2 regions of the Lacticaseibacillus camelliae DSM 22697 genome follow, and region 1 is predicted to be linked to the other one. Evidence: riboswitches for the same ligand, from Rfam matches in the RefSeq annotation. Region 1 holds a riboswitch; the other holds the start of a gene.
What was found. Region 1 has a riboswitch for lysine ahead of dapD (2,3,4,5-tetrahydropyridine-2,6-dicarboxylate N-acetyltransferase). Riboswitches for the same ligand answer to the same signal wherever they lie in the genome.

Region 1 (10,171 bases):
GCTGCTGGAAACCGCCGGCTTTATCACGCTGAAGAACACTGAGCTGCCAACTCCTGCCGACATCAAGACCAACAAGCTGGATCTCAAGGTCAAGCCGCTGGACGCCGCGCAGCTGCCGCGGACACTGGCGGACGTTGACGCGTCGGTCATCAACTCCGGCATTGCGGTTGACGCTAAGCTGAATCCGGAAAAGGCGATTTACCGCGAGAAGATCACCAAGAAGTCTCAGCCTTGGATCAACATCATTGTGGCCCGCAAGCAGGATCGCAACAACAAGACGTACAAGAAAATCGTGAAGGCCTACCAGACTAAGGCCGTGGCCAATGTCATCAAGAAGACTTACAAGAGTACTGAAGTGCCGGCTTGGAACTACAAGTTCTAACGCCGTTTCCAAAAGCCTAGCAGCGGACCGATTCAAGCGGTCTGCTGCTTTTTTGCTGTGATAAAATAGAAGGCAACGAATACGGGGAGGCGGCCAGTTGAACATTTTATTCTGTTGTGCAGGCGGCGGCTCATCCAGCCTGTTCTGCGCCCGAATGGTCAAGGGCATCAACGCGAATGAACCCAGCCTGACCGCGCGCATGGACGACATTAGGAGCTTTCTGCAATATGAGCGGGTTTCCTCCACCGACCTAGTGTTCACCTATGGCAGCGTGGATGCGGTCCGGCCCGACACGGCCTATGACATTGGGACGCACATCGACGCCGTGCTGGTGGCGCCGCAGGTCCGTTTCCGTACCCCTTACCTGAAGCGTTACCTGGCCAACTACCCCACAATTGTGCAGGACATCCCGATGCGCCTGTTTGGCATGATGGATCCGGTTCAAGGCGGCAAAATGCTCACCGGGATTCTGATCACGCTGGATTTGATGCGCGGTTCGCAGGCGGGCGCCTTTGCCACCAAGGCGGCGGACAAGGACCTGGAGATCCTTGTCTACGGCGCCTCACGAACGGACAAGGGCTGGCAGGCCGCAGCCGCTAGCCTCGAGAAAATGGGCATTCGCAGCCTGCAGGACAAGTACTCGCTGGCGGGGCTTTACGATTTTGAGCCAGCGCACGACTTCGAGGTGCGCTGGCTGTTCGGTCCGCAAGTCAGAACAATTGACATCGCGAAGGTCGCCCGGCAAATCGACGGCGTGTTGCGCTTTGATGACGAACCGGCCGATGGGGTGCGGCGCTGGTATGATGACTATAAAATCCCCAGCGCCTGGCTCGACGCGCGGTTGGTGCAATCGCCGGGCCACACCGACGAACTCACGGCGCAGCTGCTGGACTTCCTGCTGGCGGTCGACTTTCGCGCTGAGGCGACGTCAGGCATCGCGGTCAAGCGCTTTGAGACGTTGAAGCCGCCGAAGACCACGAAACGCTGGGGGATTTTTACCTGGTCAAACTAAAAACCGATCAGGCTGAGACATAATTCCCGAAGTCGCGTTCCACAAAGCAACGCCCAGACACGCAAACGCCCCTGCATCACGATTCGAAGTGCGAATCGTGATGCAGGGACGCCTGCGTTTTGGGCTAAAACCGCTTTGTGTCTCAGCCTCGTCGGTTTTCCTGTTACTTCGGTTACTTGGTCGCGGCGGCCTCTTGTTTGTGGCAGCTGAGCGCGTAAATCGCCGACACTGCGGCTGCCGCCTTGGCCGTTGGCACCGTCAGCATCAGCCCGATTTTCGATGCACCTTGGTTGATGACAGAAGGCTCGATGCCGGCGTCGGCCAGCGCCACCATGATGCGGGCGACCAGGTCCGGCCGCGCGTACAGACCTTCGCCGACCACCATCACAATGGCGAAGTCGGGCAGCCATTCGAGCTCGTCGGGGTGAATCTGGGCGCGCACCTCGGCGGCAATTTGGTCCTTGATCTGCGGCGTGAGCTGATTTTCGTCGATGATGATGGTCAGGTCGTCGATCCCAGACGGCATGTGCTCATAGGAGACGCCGTACTTGGCGAGGATCTGCAGCAGCTTCAAGGTGAAGCCGACTTCCTGGTTGATCAGGTAGTGGTGCAGGTAAAGCGCGGTGAAGCCTTTTTTGGCCGCCACGCCGGTGATGTGGTGGTGATGCTGGACGTTTTTGGTCGGCGCAATGATTGTGCCAGGCGCGTCCGGCTGGTTGGTGTTTTTGATGTTGACGCGGATGCCCGCCTCGATCACGGGGATCAGCGCCTCGTCGTTGAAGACGGAGAAACCGGCGTAGGCGAGTTCCCGCATTTCCCGGTAGGTCAGGGTGTTGATGGCGCGCGGGTGGTCGACAATGCCGGGATCGGCGGCGTAGACCCAGGACACGTCGGTGAAGTTTTCGTACAAGTCGGCGGCCAGGCCCTTGGCGAGGATCGAGCCCGTGATATCCGACCCTCCGCGGGCAAAGGTCAGTATGTTGCCAGCCTCGTCATAGGCGTAAAAGCCGGGCACGACAATGATCTCACCGGGCTGCAAGACAAACTGGGCGAGGCGGCCGTAGCTTTCCTCGTCCACTAGGGCGGCGCCGGGCTTGCCGGTCAGGGTGATGCCGAGTTCCTTGGGGCTGACGAACCGTGCGTTCATGCCTAGGTGCGCCATCACGGCCGCCACCAGCTGCGCGTTCATGTGCTCCCCCTGCGCCATGAAGGCCGAGCGGAGGTAGTCCACGCCGGGGTAGGTGGCCTTGGCGAGTCGCTGCAGGTGCTGTCGCAGCCGGGCCACCACGTCATCGGTCAGGGCAAAGTGCTGCTGGATCTCGGTGTAGCGCGCCAGAATGGTTTCGATCAGCGCTTCGGGATTCTTGCCCGCAAGCACCTGGTCGGCCAGCTGGCCCAGCAGGTCGGTGACTTTCACGTCGGTTTTGCTGCGCTTGCCCGGCGCGGACACGACCACGACCTGGCGCGTCGCATCGGCCTGCACGATTTTAACCACTTTGGCCAGTTGTGCGCCGGTGGCCAGTGATGACCCCCCAAATTTGATGACTTTCATGTTTGTCTCCCCGTCCTCTAATCAATTGGCTCCAACATAACCAAAGCGGTCGGTCCGTGTCAAGGGTTGACGAGGGTGAGTTTTAATCGTAAGCTAATGTCAATTACATACGAAAAAGATAGAGGTTGCGGTCGCCATCAGTAACCTGCCCGAGCAAAGCACATGCGCTGAAGGCAGGCGAAAGGGAACACCGCCGAAATCCTCACCGGCGTGTGAACGGTGAGCGGTTGGGCCGCTGGAGAAGATCCGGCGGACTGTCGCAGTAATGCGGGGCGCTATCGTCAATTAATTGGACTATTTGCTGTCCATCTGGCGAGCGTTGCCGGATGGACTTTTTCATTTTCTAGGAGGAAAAAACATGGCTGAATTTAACGCGGAACAAATTATCGATTACATCGCCAGCGCCCCGAAAACCACGCCGATGCACGTGACTTTGGCAGGCAACATTGAAAAGCTCACGGCGGTGCCGGCCGGCGTCCAGGCGTTTCTCGACGTCAAAACTGGCCAGCTGTACGGGGATGCCGCCAGGCTTTCGCCGTGGCTCGATGAAAATCGCGGTGCCATCTCGCAGCTGCGCGTCGAAACGCTCGGCCGCAACACCGGCGTGCCGATGCTCGACATCAGCAAGGTAAACGCCCGCATCGAGCCCGGCGCCATCATTCGCGAGCACGTCACCATCGACGACAACGCCGTGATCATGATGGGCGCCATCATCAACATCGGCGCCAAGATCGGGGCCGGGTCGATGATCGACATGGGCGCCGTGCTCGGTGGGCGCGCGACGGTCGGCAAGCACTGCCACATCGGCGCCGGTGCGGTCCTGGCCGGGGTCGTGGAGCCCGCCAGCGCCAAACCGGTCGTCATTGATGACGGCGTGCTGGTCGGCGCCAACGCCGTGGTCATCGAAGGCGTCCACGTTGGCAAAGGCGCCGTTGTCGCGGCTGGGGCCATTGTGATCGATGACGTGCCGGCCAACGCGGTGGTTGCCGGCGTTCCGGCCAAGGTGATCAAGATGAAGGACGCGAAGACCGAAGGCGAAACCGGCCTGATCGATGCGCTGCGCAAACTATAGGAAGGCATGCACATGGCCACTTTAACAGAAGCCGATTTGATCTCGATCCGGCGCTCGCTGCACCGCATTCCGGAACTGGCACTGAACGAATTTCAGACCCAGGCATACATCGAAGAGTTCGTTCAGCGCTTGGCCTGCCCTTGGCTGACCGTCAAGCACGTCGAGGCGGTGCCGACCGCCCTGCTTGTCCACCTGGCTGGCACTGCACCGCGGCGCACGCTGGGCTACCGCACAGACATCGATGCGCTGCCGGTTGAGGAAAAAACGGGGCTGCCGTTTGCCTCGAACCACCCTGGCGTGATGCACGCGTGTGGCCACGATGTGCACATGACCGTGGCGATGGGCATCCTGGCGTATTTCGCCACCAACCAGCCCAGGGACAACATGGTGTTCTTTTTCCAGCCGGCGGAAGAGGCGGAGTACGGCGGCAAGCGCGTGTTTGATGCCGGCGCTTTTACCGGGGAATGGCACCCCGATGAGTTTTACGGACTGCATGACAATCCCGCACTGCCGGCCGGCCAGATCGCCACGCGCATGGGCACCCTGTTTGCGGGCACGACGGAGATCCACCTGACGTTCACTGGCAAAAGCGGTCACGCCGCTTTTCCCCAAAAGGCCAATGACGCGATCGTGGCGGCCGCCGCGTTCGTGATGCAGGTGCAAACCATCGTGTCACGCAATGTCGATCCGGTGCGCGGCGGGGTGGTCACGCTGGGCACGTTCCACGCCGGCACCATCGGCAATGTGATCGCCGGCGCGGCGCGGCTGGATGGCACCATTCGCGCCTTTCGCCAGACCGATATTGAAATGATGCAGGGCCGCGTGCGGCAGATCGCCGATGGCGTCGCCGCGACGTACGGTGTTCGGGCCGACCTGAAGCTGATCCAAGGCGGGTACATGCCGGTGGAAAACGCGCCGAAGCAAACCGCAGATTTGATCAGTTACATGAAGCAGGCGCCAGGCGTCGACTTTGACGGCATTGCGCCGGCCATGACCGGTGAGGACTTCGGGTTCTTGCTGCAGCAGTTCCCTGGCACTATGGTGTGGCTGGGCGTGAATGACCCTGAGCACTCGCTGCACTCGGCTGAACTCAGCCCCGACGAGGCGGCGCTGAAGCCGGGCGTTGACGCCTTCGTTGGCTTTTTGACCCATCGCATGGAGGAAGCATAATATGTTAGAAAATCATCCGATCCTGACGGCGCTGATCACGCCCTTCAATGAACACGACGAAATCGACTACCCGGCCCTCGACAAACTGATCGAGCGCCTCCTGGCCGAGCACACCACCGGGCTGGTGGTCGGCGCGACCACTGGCGAGTCACCGACGCTCAGCCACGTGGAAAAAGTCAGCCTGTTCGAACACGTCGGCGAGGTCCTCAAGGGCCGCGCGGCGCTGGTCGCCAACGTCGGCACCAATTCGACCCGCGATTCCGTCGCGTTCGCCAAGGAGGTCTCCTCGATTCAGGCCATCACCGCGGTGCTGGCCGTGGTGCCGTACTACAGCAAACCCGGTCAGGCGGGGATGATCGCACACTTCCGGGCCATCGCCGACGCCAGTGCCAAGCCGGTGATCATTTACAACATTCCGGGCCGCTCGGTGGTCCAGCTGTCCAACGTGTCGTTGGCGGCGCTGGCCAAGCATCCGAACATCCAGGGCGTCAAGCAGTGTACGACGGTCGAGGACCTGGCCTGGCTGGTGCAGCACCTGCCAAAGGACTTTGCGGTGTACACCGGTGACGATGACCAGTTCGAGGACGCGCTGAAGGTCGGTGCACGCGGCGTGATTTCCGTGGCGTCGCACCTGTACGGTAACCAGATGCAACAGGTGATCGATAACCTGAACGCCGGTGCGATCACGGCGGCCGATGAGCAGATGGCCTGGCTGACGCCGCGGATGCACGCGCTGTTCGCCTATCCGTCTCCGGAACCAGTCAAAATGGCACTGAGCCGGCGCGGCGAGATTCAAAACCGCCTGCGCCTGCCAATGGTGCCGCTGAACGAAACGGAAACCCAGGTCGTCTTGGATTCGCTGGGTGAATTGGAGGTCGAGCAATGACAACTGTCTTTTTAGCCGGGGTGTTCGGCAAAATGGGTCGCCAGGTCGCGCGCATGATGGCCGGCGAAAAGGATTTGACCATCGTCGGGGGCTTGGCGCCAGAGGCCAAGGACAAAGTCGCGTTCCCCGTGTTCACCAGCTTGGCGGCCATCAACGTTTCAGCCGACGTTTGGGTGGACTTCACCTTGCCGCAGGCTGCGCGCGCCAACGCCGAGTACGCCCTGAACCACGGCATGAACGCCGTGATCGGCACCAGTGGACTGAGCGCAGATGATCAGGAGGCCCTGGGGGTGATCGCCCAGGGCAACGAGCAAAGCCTGCTGATCGTCCCGAACTTTGCCATTTCGGCGGTGCTGATGATGCAGTTTGCCGCTAAGGCCGCCAAGTACTTCCCGGATGCCGAGGTCGTCGAGGCGCACCATTCCGATAAGCTGGACGCCCCGTCTGGGACCGCTAAGGCCACGGCCAAACTGATTTCAGAGGCCCGGACCAAAAAGCCGGTCGCGCCGCACCAGGGCGCCCCGGCGCGGGGTGAGTGGTTAGACGACGTGCCGGTGCACGCCTTGCGCCTGCCGGGCTATGTGGCTCAGGAGGAAGTGGTGTTCGGCGCGGCCGGCGAAAGCCTGTCCATCAAGCAGGTCTCGTTCGACCGGTCGAGCTTCATGGCCGGCGTGGCTTTGGCCGCGCGGCAGGTCGACACGCTTCCGGTTGGCCTGACCGTGGGCCTCGATGCGCTGCTGTAACTGACTAATATAGAAGGAAGACGTCTTATGCCTGAACTGAAAAAAAGCCTAACCGGCCTCGGCAATCGCCAGGTGGCGGCAGTGCCGCCCAGCGCGATCCGCGCCGTGGACAATAAAATCTCAACCATTCCCGGGATCATTAAGCTGACCCTGGGCGAGCCGGATTTTGCGGTGCCCGAGCACATTAAACAGGCAACAGATGCCGCCATTGATGCCGACTGGTCCCACTACGCGCCGTCCTTTGGCTATGCAAAGCTGCGCAAGGAGATCACCGATTACCTGGCGACCACGTTTGACGCGCATTACGATCCGCAAACCGAGGTGGTCGTGACCGTTGGCGCTACTGAGGGCATTCACGCCGCCATTGCCGGGCTGTTCAACCCTGGCGACACCATCATCATTCCCACGCCGACGTTCCCGCTGTACGAGGCGGTCGCGACGGTGGCCGGCCTGAACGTGGTCTTAGTCAACACGGCGCCGGCTTACCTGCTGACGCCGCAGCTGCTAAAAACCACGCTGGCGGCGCATCCGGATGCTAAGGGGCTGGTCCTGAACTACCCGAGCAACCCGACCGGGGCGACCTACACCCACGCGCAGCTACGCGAGCTGGCGGCGGTGATTGCAGACACGAATCTACTGGTGCTGTCCGACGAGATCTACGCCGAACTCAGCTACGAGGAAAAGCATATCAGCTTGGCGCACCTGCTGCCGAGCCAGACGGTGCTGATTTCCGGCCTGTCCAAGTCCCACGCGATGACCGGTTATCGCATTGGTTACTTGGCTGGGCCCGCGCCGCTGATGACACTGGCAGGCAAAATGCACCAGTTCATGGTGACGACGGCGGCCAGCCCGATGATGAAGGCGGCCGAAGAGGCGTTGAGTCCAGCCGGGGCTGGGGATGCCGAAGCGATGAAAAAGGTCTACCAACAGCGCCGAGACCTCATGATGGCGGCTCTAACACAGGTCGGCTTTTCGGCCCCAAAGCCGGCCGGGGCGTTTTACATTTTCGCCAAGCTGCCGGCTAAATTCGGCGAAGATGACGTGCAGTTCGTGTATGACCTGGCTGAGCACGCCAAGGTTGGGCTGGTGCCCGGCTCCGTGTTTGGTCCTGGCGGCGAAGGCCACGTGCGCTTGTCGTACGCGGCATCGACCAAGAATTTGACTGAGGCGGCCCAGCGCATTCAGCGCTTCGTTGCCCAAAAGGAGTAGAACAATGGCAAAAGCATATGTGGTGGCAATTTTAGGCGCGACCGGGGCGGTCGGCACGCGCATGATCGAACAACTCGAACAGTCGACGATTCCTGTCAAGGAAGTCCACCTGTTGGCGTCGTCGCGCTCTGCCGGCAAAACGCTGACCTTCAAGGGCCAGCCGGTGACGGTCGAGGAAGCAACACCGGATTCCTTTAACGGCGTCGACTTGGTGCTGGCCTCGGCCGGCGGTTCGGTGTCCGCTAAGCTTTTGCCCGAGGCGGTCAAACGCGGTGCCGTGTGCGTGGACAACACGTCACATTTTCGCATGGACGACAACGTCCCGCTGGTCGTGCCCGAGGTCAATCCCGATGCGCTCAACCACCACAACGGCATCATCGCCGACCCCAACTGCTCGACCATTCAGATGATGATGGCCCTGGAGCCGGTGCGCCGCGCGTTCGGCCTGCGCCGCATCATTGTCTCGACCTACCAGGCCGCCAGTGGCGCCGGGCAAAGCGCCATCAATGAACTGGAAGACGAGGCCCGCGATTACCTGGCCGACAAGCCGATGAACGCGGCCGTGCTGCCCGTCAAAGGCGCGGAGCACCACTACCCGCTGGCGTTCAACCTGCTGCCGCAGATCGACGTGTTCGAGGAGGACGGCTACACGCATGAAGAGTGGAAAATGATCCACGAAACCAAGAAAATCATGCTGGGTGACAAGAATTCGCCGGCCATCAAGGTCACCGCGACCTGCGTCCGCGTTCCGGTGCCGATCGCACACGGCGAGTCCGTGTGGTTCGAAGTCGGCGCGGGCAACACGCCGAGCGCCGATGAGCTGCGCGCGGCCATGAGTGGCTTTCCGGGCCTGGTCGTCCAGGACGACCCGGCCAACCAGGTTTACCCGCAGCCCATCAACGCGGCGGGTTCGCGCGACACCTTTGTCGGCCGCATTCGGCCGGATCAGGAGACCCCAGGTGCTTACAACCTCTGGGTCGTGTCCGACAATCTGCTGAAAGGTGCAGCCTGGAACGCGGTGCAGATCGCCGAAGAGCTGGTCGCACGCGACCTCGTGCACGTGCCTGCCGGTGCCGCAGAAAAGTTTATGTAAGGTCTCATGGTTCGATGCGGTTGCCAGCACCGGACCATTTTTTTGCTTGCTTGTCATTAAAAATTCGAGTAAGCTGGTCAAACTGAGATTTTAAGGAGAAACAAGATGAAAGTGCTTTTACCGTACCTGAAAAAATACCGCAGGGACGCCATCATCTCGACGCTGGCCGTGCTGGTGCTGGTCTTTGCGACCCTGTGGCAGCCGCGGCTGCTGCAAACGGTGATGACTGCCATCATGGCCAAGGACCGGGCGGCCGTCTGGCAAAACGGCATTTGGCTGATCGTGCTCGCAGCGATCGGCATTGTCGGCGGGGTCGTCAACACGGTGTACTCGGCGCGCCTGGCGCTGGGTGTCGCGACCGACTTGCGCGCGGACATCTACCGTCATGTCCAGTCGTTTGCTTACGCCGACGTTGAGACCTTTTCCGCGTCCAACTTGGTGGTGCGAATGACTAACGACGTCCAGCAGATCCAAGGTGCGGTGATGGCCGCCTTTCAGCAGGTGACGCGCATTCCGCTGCTGTTCTTCGGGGCGCTGGCGCTGGCTTTGACCACGATGCCGCAGCAGTGGTGGGTGATCCTCGCCATGTTGGTGATCATCGTGCTGGTCGCCGTGGTCGCCTTTCGCCAGATGAGCAGCCTGTTTGGCCGCACCCAGCAGCTGATTGAAAACGTCAATACCGTGGCCCGCGAGAACCTGATGGGCATCCGGGTGGTGAAGTCCTTCGTGCAGGAGGACAACCAGATCAAGACCTTCGCCAAGCCGTCTGACGAGCTGCGCGATGTGACCACCCGCATCGGCGAGCTGTTTGCCGTGCTGATGCCGGCTTTTTTCCTGACCGCCAATGTGGCGATTGCGGGATCCGTGTACCTGGTCGGCACGCAGGTCCTGGCGCACCCGGCTTACATCGCCGCAGTGTCCAGCTTTACCTCGTACCTCGGCCAGATTCTCTTTGCCGTGATCAACGGCTCGTTCATCATGACCTTCGCGTCCCGCGCGTTCATTTCGATGGGCCGGGTGCGCGAGGTGTTTGATCACCAGCCGAGCATGCA
Region 2 (10,171 bases), on a different contig from region 1:
CCAGAAGCCCACGAATTAGAGTTTTGTACTCAGCTAAAATGACAATGACCGGTCCCAAACGGGTTATCCTGTGGACGAAAATAGTTATTAGTAAGCTGCAAGCGGTGCTGTTAATTAGATGCCACCCCTTTTCCCAAAGCTTACCGACAACTAGCGTTAGCTAATCGCTTTGACCAATCGTGCTGTTGAACAAAGACTTATTCAACCTGGGCCCAATCGATCTTATCGCCAGGATGCGCATTGAATCCTACGCCGCACCCCACGATAATTTTCGCGGTGCCGCGATCGTCCACCTGTACTAAATTGTTGTTGATCCGACGTGTAATCTTCACTTTCACCACCCCAAAGACTATATTTGTACACACGAATTTAGCGCTGTATAAAAATGACCTAATAACTTTAAGTTATTAGGTCATGCCGGAATTGTCCGTAACAAACCAACGTTAAAATCGCTTACACGTGAATGCTATCACGAACTTTGGCCTTGTCAACCTTATTTTACCTGTATAAACAAACACTATGATTAAAATCACAACGTTTTACAAGGGGTACCAATGCAGCGGAAAAATGATTCGGCTTAATGGGGCGCGTACCTGACAGTCAAGCTTGCCACAATAGCATAACAGAATTTATAAATGCAAATAACATATGGAAATTTTTGGGCCAACGGTTAAAAGTCGTCTTGCCGGGAAACTCTTTTTTATATGCGGCTTCAAGCGTCACAAGGGGGCTCGACTTGTCAGCTTTACCACCACTTTAGCTGATAGCGAAAGTGGCGAAGAATGATTCCATCGAATCATTCTTCGCCACTATGGTTAGTCTGTTTTATGCTGATGACGGATTAGATCCGGCTCAGGTAGCGCTTCAAGAAGTCCTGGGTGGCCTGTTGCTGCGGGTGACCGAAGAGTTCGTCCGGCTTGCCGGTTTCCGCGATGACGCCTTCGTGCATGAAGACGACTTTATCTGAAACGTCGCGGGCAAAAGCCATTTCGTGGGTGACGATGATCATCGTCAGCCCAGTGTGGGCCAGAGCGGTCATGGCGTTCAGGACGTCGTCGACCATTTCGGGGTCAAGGGCCGAGGTCGGCTCATCGAACAGCAGGACCTCGGGATCCATGGCCTCGGCCCGGGCGATGGCGACCCGCTGCTGCTGGCCACCGGAAAGCTGGGCCGGCTTGGCGTTGACGAACGGATCCATGCCGACACTGTTCAGCAGTTCCAGCGCATGCTTTTTCGCCTCGTCGGCGCCGCGGTTGAGCACGGTTTGCTGACCGACCATGACGTTTTGCAGCACAGTCAGGTTGTTGAACAGGTTAAACGACTGGAACACCATGCCGACATGGGCGCGGTACAGCGGCAGGTTAAAGTCGTCGGTCAGGATGCTTTTGCCGTGGAACAAAATGTCGCCATCCGTTGGGGTTTCGAGCAGGTTGACGTTGCGTAGCAGGGTCGACTTGCCGGAGCCGGAGCGGCCGATGATGGAGACCACCTGGCCTTTGTCGACTGTTAGGTTGATGTCCTTTAAGACCTCGTGAGTGCCGAAGGACTTTTTTAAATTACGCACTTCAATAATGGGTTCTGACATGTTTTTGTCCTCCTTACTTGATCTTTGGGGTGTCAACTTGCATCTGGTTGGTCATCAAATCGTAATCCTTGGGCCCATCCATCCGCTTTTCGACCAGTCTGAACAGCCGGCTGATGGTAAAGGTGAGCAGCAGGTAGATCCCGGCGACGACCAGGTAGGTGTGGAAGAACTGGAAGTTCTGACCCGCCACGGTTTCGGCGCTGAAGAACAGTTCGGAAACGGAGATGACGGACAGCACTGACGTATCCTTGATGTTGACGATGAATTCATTGGTGACGGCCGGCAGGGAATTGCGAATCGCTTGCGGCAGGATGACCTTGGTCATGGTTTGCCAGTGGGTCATGCCCAGCGCGTGTGCGGCTTCGAACTGGCCGGAGTCGACAGAGGTGATGCCCCCACGGATGATTTCAGAGATGTAAGCCCCGGTGTTAATAGACACAATGAACAAGGCGGCCACGGTACGGTCCATGTTGACGTGAAACGCGAGGGCGGCGCCGTAGTAAACGACGGCGGCCTGGACGATCATTGGGGTGCCCCGGAAGACTTCAATGTAGACGGCGAGCAGCCAGTTGCCGATGGCCCGCAGACCGCGTTTGCCGCGGTTCTTGGGTACCGGGGTGGTGCGGGCGATGCCGACCAGCAACCCGATCAGGAAACCAACGACGGTCCCAATCAGGGAGATGAACAGCGTCATACCGGTCCCACGCAGGAGCATCGGGCCGTACTGCTTCAGCAGGGCGACGAACCAGTTGCCCTGACTGGTGGTGGATGGCTGGTCCGCGACGGCCTGGTTCATTAACTGATCACGCTCTTTTTGCGGGATCTTTGCCAGCTCGGCGTTGATCTTGGCCTTGTCCGGGTCGTTCTTACGGATCCCAATCGCCAGATCCACGTCCTCCGGGTTGGTCTTGAAGCCATTTTTCTTGGAGAAACGCAGGTAGGTCAGATCGGGGTTGGCATTTTCGGCGGTGATGCCCTCAGGCACTTCGGAGACATAGCCGTCGATGGTGCCGGATTCAAGCGCCACCCGCATGGCGGGGAAGTTATCCATGGCGGGTTCCTTGATGACGCCCTTCATTTGCTTGATGGCCTGATAGTGGAAGGTCGACAGCTGCGCCGTGATCTTGGCGTTCTTGAAATCATTGATGCTCTTGGCTTTGGCGTACTTACTGTCGCGGCGTACCACGACGGTCAGCTTGCTGGCGTAGTAGGTATTGGTAAAATCGATGGTCTTGCGGCGTTCAGGCGTCGGGCTCATGCCCGCGATGATGGCGTCGATCTTGCCGGAGGTCAATGCCGGCGGCAGGCCATTCCAGGACGTCTTGACGACGACGACCTTTTTGCCCAAGGCCTTGGCGACCTTCTTGGCCATCTGGACGTCATAACCGTTGGCGTAATCCGAGCTGCCTTGGATCCTGACAGCGCCGTTCGCGGCCGTGTTTTGGGTCCAGTTGAACGGGGCGTAGCCGGCTTCCATGCCGACCTTGAACGTGCCCTTGGTTGCGGCGGCCACGTGCTGTGGCGTGCCGGCGCTGATGCCCGCCGCCACGGCGAGCAGTGCGAGACCGCTGACAAGGCGGCCCCAGAAATGCTTCTTCATCATTAAAAACTCCCTTCGTGTTGTCCCAAGTTAACTTGGTGAACCACGCGGGAAATAGAGAAGTAAAAAGGCCGGCCTATAAGTGAAATAGGCCGACCGATGATTTCAGTGGTTAAACCAGAATCATAGCGCTCCGAAGCTAGGCTTCGACAGTCCAGCGGGTTTCCCCAAACTGGCCCAACGCGCCCTGCCCCTGTGGCAGAATGCGTTTCGGCGGATTCGCTTACGGCTGATTCAACGTGACAGGCACTCCTCAGCGTTCGTCGTTTCCGCGACCTCTATTTCTTAGTGGTAAATTCAGTTGTCGCTTGCCAGTTTATGCGTCCGAAACCGCCGTGTCAAGGCGTTTGCTTAAGATAACGGTTTCAGCTGTGACCACCTGGGATACTGTCACAGGCGGTGAAGGTTATTGCGTTGGGCAAACCCTTAAGCTAGGGAGATGGCCTATCATCTCTTTCTGAGGCTTAGTCGCGGTTTGTATGAATTATTTTACTAACTAAAGGTTTATTCATCGATTAGAATTTTGTTTGTGGCCGGCGGTTTGTCGGCCTGTGTTAGAGAATGACGAGACTGGTACGCGTTTCAGACAAAAGCGGTTCGGATCGTGCGCTTAGCCAAAATTAATCATAAAAATTTTTTAGCCGCGAGCCTTAGTAGTAAGTGGTGTTTCATGAAAACGATTGTTTTTTTGAAGCTTCAACCTTTGCAATCGCAACCATTTTTGTGCAAACTATCTGCTGGACCGTGACACGTCACCCAACTTTTTGAGTTAAATCCGAATGGTGGCGCTATCAGGTCTAAATACATATAGGAGGCGACAAACAATGGTCGGAATCATCCTTGCTAGCCACGGCGATTTTGCCAAAGGCATTATGCAATCAGGTCAGATGATCTTTGGTGAGCAGAAGAATGTTGAAGCAGTGACATTCCAGCCCAACGAAGGCCCGGACGACTTGAAAGCACACCTCGAGGAAGCCATTGCGAAGCTCGACTCAGATGATCAGGTCCTGTTCCTTATCGATTTGTGGGGCGGCTCTCCGTTCAACCAGTCTAACGGGTTGTTCGAGCAGCACAAAGATAAGTGGGCCATCGTCACTGGGTTGAACCTACCAATGCTGATTGAGGCATACGGTTCCCGTTTGTCCATGGATTCAGCGCACGATATTGCGGCGCACATTATTGAGTCAGGTAAAGACGGTATCAAAGTCAAGCCTGAAGAACTGGCACCAAAGGCGGTACCTGCTGCAGCACCAGCGCAGCACGTCAGCGGCGGTAAGCCAGGGAAGATGAGTTACGTTCTGGCTCGGATCGACTCTCGTCTGCTTCACGGGCAAGTTGCGACGGCTTGGAGCAAAGAGACCAAGCCAACGCGGATCATTGTTGTATCGGACGGTGTCGCACACGACAAGCTGCGTAAACAGCTGATCACTGAAGCGGCCCCATCAGGTGTTAAGGCTCACGTCATTCCAATTGATCAGATGATCAAGATCGCCAAAGACGACAAGCACTTCGGCGGCGAAAAAGCGTTGCTATTATTCGAAACACCGGAAGACGCGAAAAAGGCCATTGACGGCGGCGTGCCGCTGAAGGAACTGAACGTTGGTTCCATGGCGCACTCAGTCGGCAAGGTTCAGCCGAACAAGGTCCTGGCCTTTGACCAGACCGATATTGACACGTTCAAGGCCTTGGAAAAGGAAGGCGTCACCTTCGATGTTCGGAAGGTCCCAACCGACAACAAGGACAACATGGACGCAATCCTCAAGAAGGCGCAAGACGCGCTGGATGCACAGAACAAGTAGCAATAGATTATATTCCTAATTAAATTTAAGGAGGATATTCACATGGATTTGAACTTTCTTCAAATCATCGGGGTCCTCATCGTGGCGTTCCTGGCAGGGATGGAAGGGGTTCTTGATGAATTCGAATTCCATATGCCAGTTGTAGCGTGCACGCTGATCGGGTTGGTCACTGGCCAGCTCATGCCTTGCCTGATTTTGGGTGGGACCTTACAGATGATTGCCCTTGGCTGGGCCAACGTTGGTGCCGCGATTGCACCTGACGCTGCCTTGGCCTCAGTTGCTTCTGCTATTATTCTGGTTCTTGGCGGTCAGGGCCGTGCCGGAGTTAACTCCGCGATCGCCCTTGCGGTTCCGCTGGCGGTTGCCGGCCTGCTGCTGACCACCTTGGTTCGTACGGTTGCAACCGCGGTTGTCCACCTGATGGACCACGCGGCTGAAGAAGGCAGCTTTAAGATGCTGGACTTCTGGCAGTATGTTGCCATTGCTTTGCAGGGTCTGCGTATCGCGATCCCTGCCGGCTTGATCCTGGCTGTTGGTGCCGGTCCTGTTCGTTCCCTGCTTGGCCTCATGCCTAAGTGGTTGACGGATGGCCTGGGCATCGGTGGTGGCATGGTCGTTGCAGTTGGGTACGCCATGGTTTTGAACATGATGGCGACCCGCGAAGTATGGCCATTCTTCATCATCGGTTTCGTTTTGGCAACCATTTCCCAGTTGACCCTGATCGGCCTTGGCGCGATCGGTGTGTCCCTGGCGCTGATCTACCTGACCCTGTCCAAGATGGGCGGTTCTTCTAGCAGCAATGGCGGCTCTTCTGACAACAATGGTGGCTCCGGCGATCCAGTCGGCGACATCATCGACAACTATTAGAGAAGGAGGTAGAAAAATATGGCTGATACAGCTGAAGTACAAGCAAGTTTGGCTGAACACAAGTACAGTTTAACGAAAGCTGACCGGATGAAGGTTTGCTGGCGTTCTACCTTCCTTCAGGGTTCATGGAACTACGAACGTATGCAAAATGGTGGCTGGTGCTACTCCTTGGTTCCTGCCATCAAGAAGCTCTACACGAAGAAGGACGACCAGATCGCCGCTTTGAAGCGACACATGGAGTTCTTCAACACTCACCCGTACCTGGCTTCACCGGTTATCGGTGTGGTCCTGGCGCTGGAAGAGGAACGTGCCAATGGCGCCCCAATCGATGACGTTGCCATCCAGGGCGTTAAGGTCGGCATGATGGGTCCTCTGGCCGGTGTCGGCGACCCAGTCTTCTGGTTCACCGCTCGTCCTATCCTTGGTGGTCTGGCTGCGTCCTTGGCGCTGGCTGGGAACATCATGGGCCCAATCATTTTCTTTGTCGTTTGGAACCTGATGCGTGTGGCCTTCATGTGGTACACCCAGGAATTCGGCTACAAAGCCGGGTCTCGGATCGCGGACGACATGTCCGGTTCCCTGCTTCAGGATGTGACCAAGGGTGCTTCTATCCTCGGGATGTTCATTCTGGGTTCTCTGATCAACCGTTGGGTCACCGTTAAGTTCACCCCAGTGGTTTCGACGATCACTCAGCAAAAGGGTGCTTACATTGAATGGTCGAAGTTGCCGAAGGGCGCTGCGGGCATCAAGGAAGCACTGACTGAGCAGGCAAACGGCCTTTCTCTGGACAAGATGAAGGTCACCAAACTGCAGAACAACTTGGATCAACTGATTCCAGGTCTTGCAGCGCTGCTGCTGACCCTGCTTTGCATGTGGCTCCTCAAGAAGAAGGTTTCCCCAATCGTTGTTATCTTGGGCCTCTTCGTTGTTGGTATCGTGTTCCATGTCTGGGGTCTCATGTAAGTTTAGACCTGTTGGCCTCGGGGCGTCAGCTCCGAGGCTTTTCTTTTGATGAGGCGCCACGGCTGCGTGGCGTATAATAAACAGTAAAGTGGTAAAAGAGGGATATCGATGCAACAACCAGTGAAGTCAATCAATACGAAAGTCGACTTGACCGTCGATGCCACGTCTTACATGGGCATCGCCGATTACGGGAAAATGATGATCGGCGATCGCGGTCTCGAATGGTACGCCGACAAAAACGTCCAGAAGTACATCCAGATTCCTTGGGGTGAGGTGACGTTCGTTGAAGTCACGGTGATGTTTAAAGGCAAATACATTCCCCGCTTTACCGTTCACACCAAAACCAGCAGCAATTTTCCGTTTGCAACTCGGGATCCGAAACGCACACTGCGCGCGATCCGGGTCTACGTTGACCCCAAGAATCTGGTCCAGTCACGCACTTTTCTCAAGATCCTGGGGGGCTACCTACGTAATATTAAGTCGCGGTACTTCACCAAGGATAAACAAGCTAAAGATTAGATCTGAGGCCGATGACCGTTGCCTCTGCCAGTGCGGCAGGGGCTTTTTGGCGTGCAGCCGAGGGCGTTAATTGCCCGGGAAATGTTAAGATAACAGAACTGAAAGACGGTTGGGGCGGCCTGGGTGCTAGACTGGATAAAGACTGTAGTGGAAGGGGTGGCCATGGTGGCAGCAACGATCCTATTGGTAGAAGACGAGGCGGGGTTGATTTCATACCTGGATTCCGAATTACATTTTGAGGGGTACACGGTGTTGACTGCCCAGGATGGCCAGGCGGCATGGGATACGTGGCAGGCCAAGCAGGCGGAGATCAATCTGATCCTGCTGGACTGGATGATTCCCAAGCTCGACGGACTGGAAGTGATGCGCCGCGTGCGCAAGACGTCTGATGTGCCCATCATGATGATGACGGCGCGCGATTACGTGGGTGACAAGGTGGCTGGTCTTGATAACGGGGCCGATGATTACATTACCAAGCCGTTTGAGATCGAGGAGCTGTTGGCCCGCATTCGGGTGCTGATTCGCCGGGGGCAGCACCTGGTGCCCACGACCTATACCGTTGGGGACCTTACCCTGGACACCAAGGCCCGGCAGGTGCGCCGCGGTGGTCAGCTGGCTCAGTTGACGCAACGTGAGTATGACCTGCTGCTGGTGCTGATGCAGCACCGCGGGGAAGTCTGCACCCGCGACCAGCTGCTGGATGCGGTGTGGGGCACGGAATTTGACGGTCAGGCCAACATTGTGGATGTTTACGTCCGGTACTTGCGGCAAAAACTTGAATGCCCGGATGAACCGGCGCTGATCCAAACGGTCCGCGGTGTGGGCTACATGCTGGAAGAGGCGGCCAGTCATGCGGGGTAAAAGCAGCAGCGCGGCCCGGATGGCGCGTGCCTACAACGGCTTAATTGTTGCGCTGATGCTCCTGATTTTTGTGTCGGTGATCAGCGTGGTTGGCGGCCGTCTGATCAAGAACAAGCGCGACGATGCCGTTCAAGTGATGACGACGCTCCAGCACACCTTTGCGCAGCACGAGCCAGACTGGGATTACTGGCGTGACAATGCCCCACTAAACACGCGCCTGACCTTTGTTCGGGTGCGGGTCCGCCAGCCAGACGGCCGCGTCAGCGATTACTACACGCGGCACACGAAGGATTTTCTCGAGGATAATTTCAGCACCTGGCCGTTATCCTCTAATGTGCAGTACCAGCGCGGCCAAGGTGTGTATTATCACGTTGAAAAAGTCGTCAAGAAGGCGGGGTGGCGCACGACTTACTCAGTGTGGCTCAGTCTGAACAACATGATTGAGATCTTCAAACTGATTTCGCTGATGACCCTGTTGGTCACGGCGTTTGGTGTCATCATCGGGACACTGGGGACCTCACTTTTGGCCAAGCGGCTGAACCGTCCGCTTGTGGCGCTGACTGAGGCGACGAAGCAGATCACTGACCAGCCCGATGCCAACTACCACGAGCGCTTGCCGGTGCCGGAAGCGCCACAAGAGGTCCGCGAGCTTTCGCAGGAGTTTAACCGCCTGCTGCACTCGCTGAACGAGCAGGTGATCCGGGATAATCAGTTTGTTTCCGATGCCTCGCATGAGCTGAGGACGCCGCTGACGGCGATCCGCGGCCATGTCGCACTGCTGCGGCGGCACGGCACTGAGCATCCGGAGCTGATTCCGGATTCGCTGGCGGTCATCGACGACGAATCGATGAAAATGCAAAAGCTGATCGAAAGCCTGCTGGCGTTGTCGCGCATGGACCACGCCGAGGTCCAGGTGGCAGCATTTGACGTCGCTGGGCTCGCCCGCCGGGTGGTCAGCCGCTTCCAGCCGCAAAGTAAACAAAATCTTAAAGTCGTGATGCCAAGACGGCTGATGGTCCTGGCAAATGCCGAAAGCGTCGAGCACGCGCTGTTATCTTTGCTGTCCAACGCGAATAAATACGTTCCAGCTAACACTATTGTCACCATCAGCGGCCAACCGGTCGGGGATCACGTCGAGCTCAGTGTCGCGGACCTCGGTCCGGGCATTCCTGACAGCGAGAAAGCACGTGTGTTTGATCGCTTCTTTCGGCTCGATGAATCCCGGTCCAAGGCCATTTCAGGCACTGGGCTGGGGCTGGCCATCACGCGCCGGCTCATCACGCTGAGCGGCGGGTCGATCCGCGTGGTGGATAATCAACCGCAGGGTAGCCGCTTCATGATTAACTTAAAAGCACCGGTTTCTGAAAGTCTTTAATGTGACCTTTAGAAACTGTTCCTGACCGAATAAGCAACGTCCACTACACTGTGGTCGTTGTTTATTTATTTTGCCAAGGAGTCTTCATGATGAAAACATTCTTTGCGCGGCCCGGCGTCCGCTTCGTATTAAAAACGTTATTTTACGCGGTGGTGCTGCTGACGTTGGTATACCTGTACAGCTACCGCGGCGTCGCCGGTGGTCACTTTATCTATAACGAGTTCTAGGAGGCACAAGATGAAATCTTTAATCGAAATTATCGACGAGATCGCCACTTCTCATCCCGACTGGCCCGCGGTCAACACGCTGGGCGAGCTGAAAACATACGGTGAGCTCAAGGCGGCCTCGGACGGGATTGCGGCGGCGCTGCAGGCCCGTCATTTGCCGGCCAAGGCGCCGCTCATGGTGTACTGCGACCAAAGCTTCGCGGCCATCGCCACGTTTCTGGGGTGCGTGAAGGCGGGCCATGCGTACATTCCGGTCGACAGTCACTCGCCCAACGATCGGCTGACCATGATTGAGGAAATCGCGCACCCGGCACTGGTGCTGGCGACCATCCCGCTGCCGCTCAAGCTGAAAACCACGACCGTTGAGCCGGCGCA

Region 2: it holds a riboswitch for lysine, as region 1 does, so the genes downstream of both, FC75_RS04390 (ABC transporter permease subunit) here and dapD (2,3,4,5-tetrahydropyridine-2,6-dicarboxylate N-acetyltransferase) in region 1, are expected to answer to the same signal.

What each region holds. Positions count from the first base shown of each region.
Region 1 covers NZ_AYZJ01000050.1:27,349-37,519, forward strand. Annotated here, with positions in the region: gene FC75_RS08650 (MetQ/NlpA family ABC transporter substrate-binding protein) at 1-382, shown strand, start outside; gene FC75_RS08655 (PTS sugar transporter subunit IIB) at 480-1,394, shown strand; gene FC75_RS08660 (aspartate kinase) at 1,567-2,946, opposite strand; lysine riboswitch at 3,058-3,232, shown strand; gene dapD (2,3,4,5-tetrahydropyridine-2,6-dicarboxylate N-acetyltransferase) at 3,305-4,018, shown strand; gene FC75_RS08670 (N-acetyldiaminopimelate deacetylase) at 4,031-5,188, shown strand; gene dapA (4-hydroxy-tetrahydrodipicolinate synthase) at 5,190-6,074, shown strand; gene dapB (4-hydroxy-tetrahydrodipicolinate reductase) at 6,071-6,817, shown strand; gene FC75_RS08685 (aminotransferase class I/II-fold pyridoxal phosphate-dependent enzyme) at 6,845-8,026, shown strand; gene FC75_RS08690 (aspartate-semialdehyde dehydrogenase) at 8,031-9,119, shown strand; gene FC75_RS08695 (ABC transporter ATP-binding protein) at 9,225-10,171, shown strand, end outside.
Region 2 covers NZ_AYZJ01000023.1:41,050-51,220, forward strand. Annotated here, with positions in the region: gene FC75_RS13225 (CAT RNA binding domain-containing protein) at 198-365, opposite strand; gene FC75_RS04385 (amino acid ABC transporter ATP-binding protein) at 842-1,585, opposite strand; gene FC75_RS04390 (ABC transporter permease subunit) at 1,599-3,185, opposite strand; lysine riboswitch at 3,304-3,474, opposite strand; gene FC75_RS04395 (mannose/fructose/sorbose PTS transporter subunit IIA) at 4,010-4,984, shown strand; gene FC75_RS04400 (PTS mannose/fructose/sorbose transporter subunit IIC) at 5,027-5,851, shown strand; gene FC75_RS04405 (PTS system mannose/fructose/sorbose family transporter subunit IID) at 5,870-6,814, shown strand; gene FC75_RS04410 (DUF956 family protein) at 6,923-7,333, shown strand; gene FC75_RS04415 (response regulator transcription factor) at 7,499-8,194, shown strand; gene FC75_RS04420 (sensor histidine kinase) at 8,184-9,569, shown strand; gene FC75_RS04425 (teichoic acid D-Ala incorporation-associated protein DltX) at 9,659-9,796, shown strand; gene dltA (D-alanine--poly(phosphoribitol) ligase subunit DltA) at 9,807-10,171, shown strand, end outside.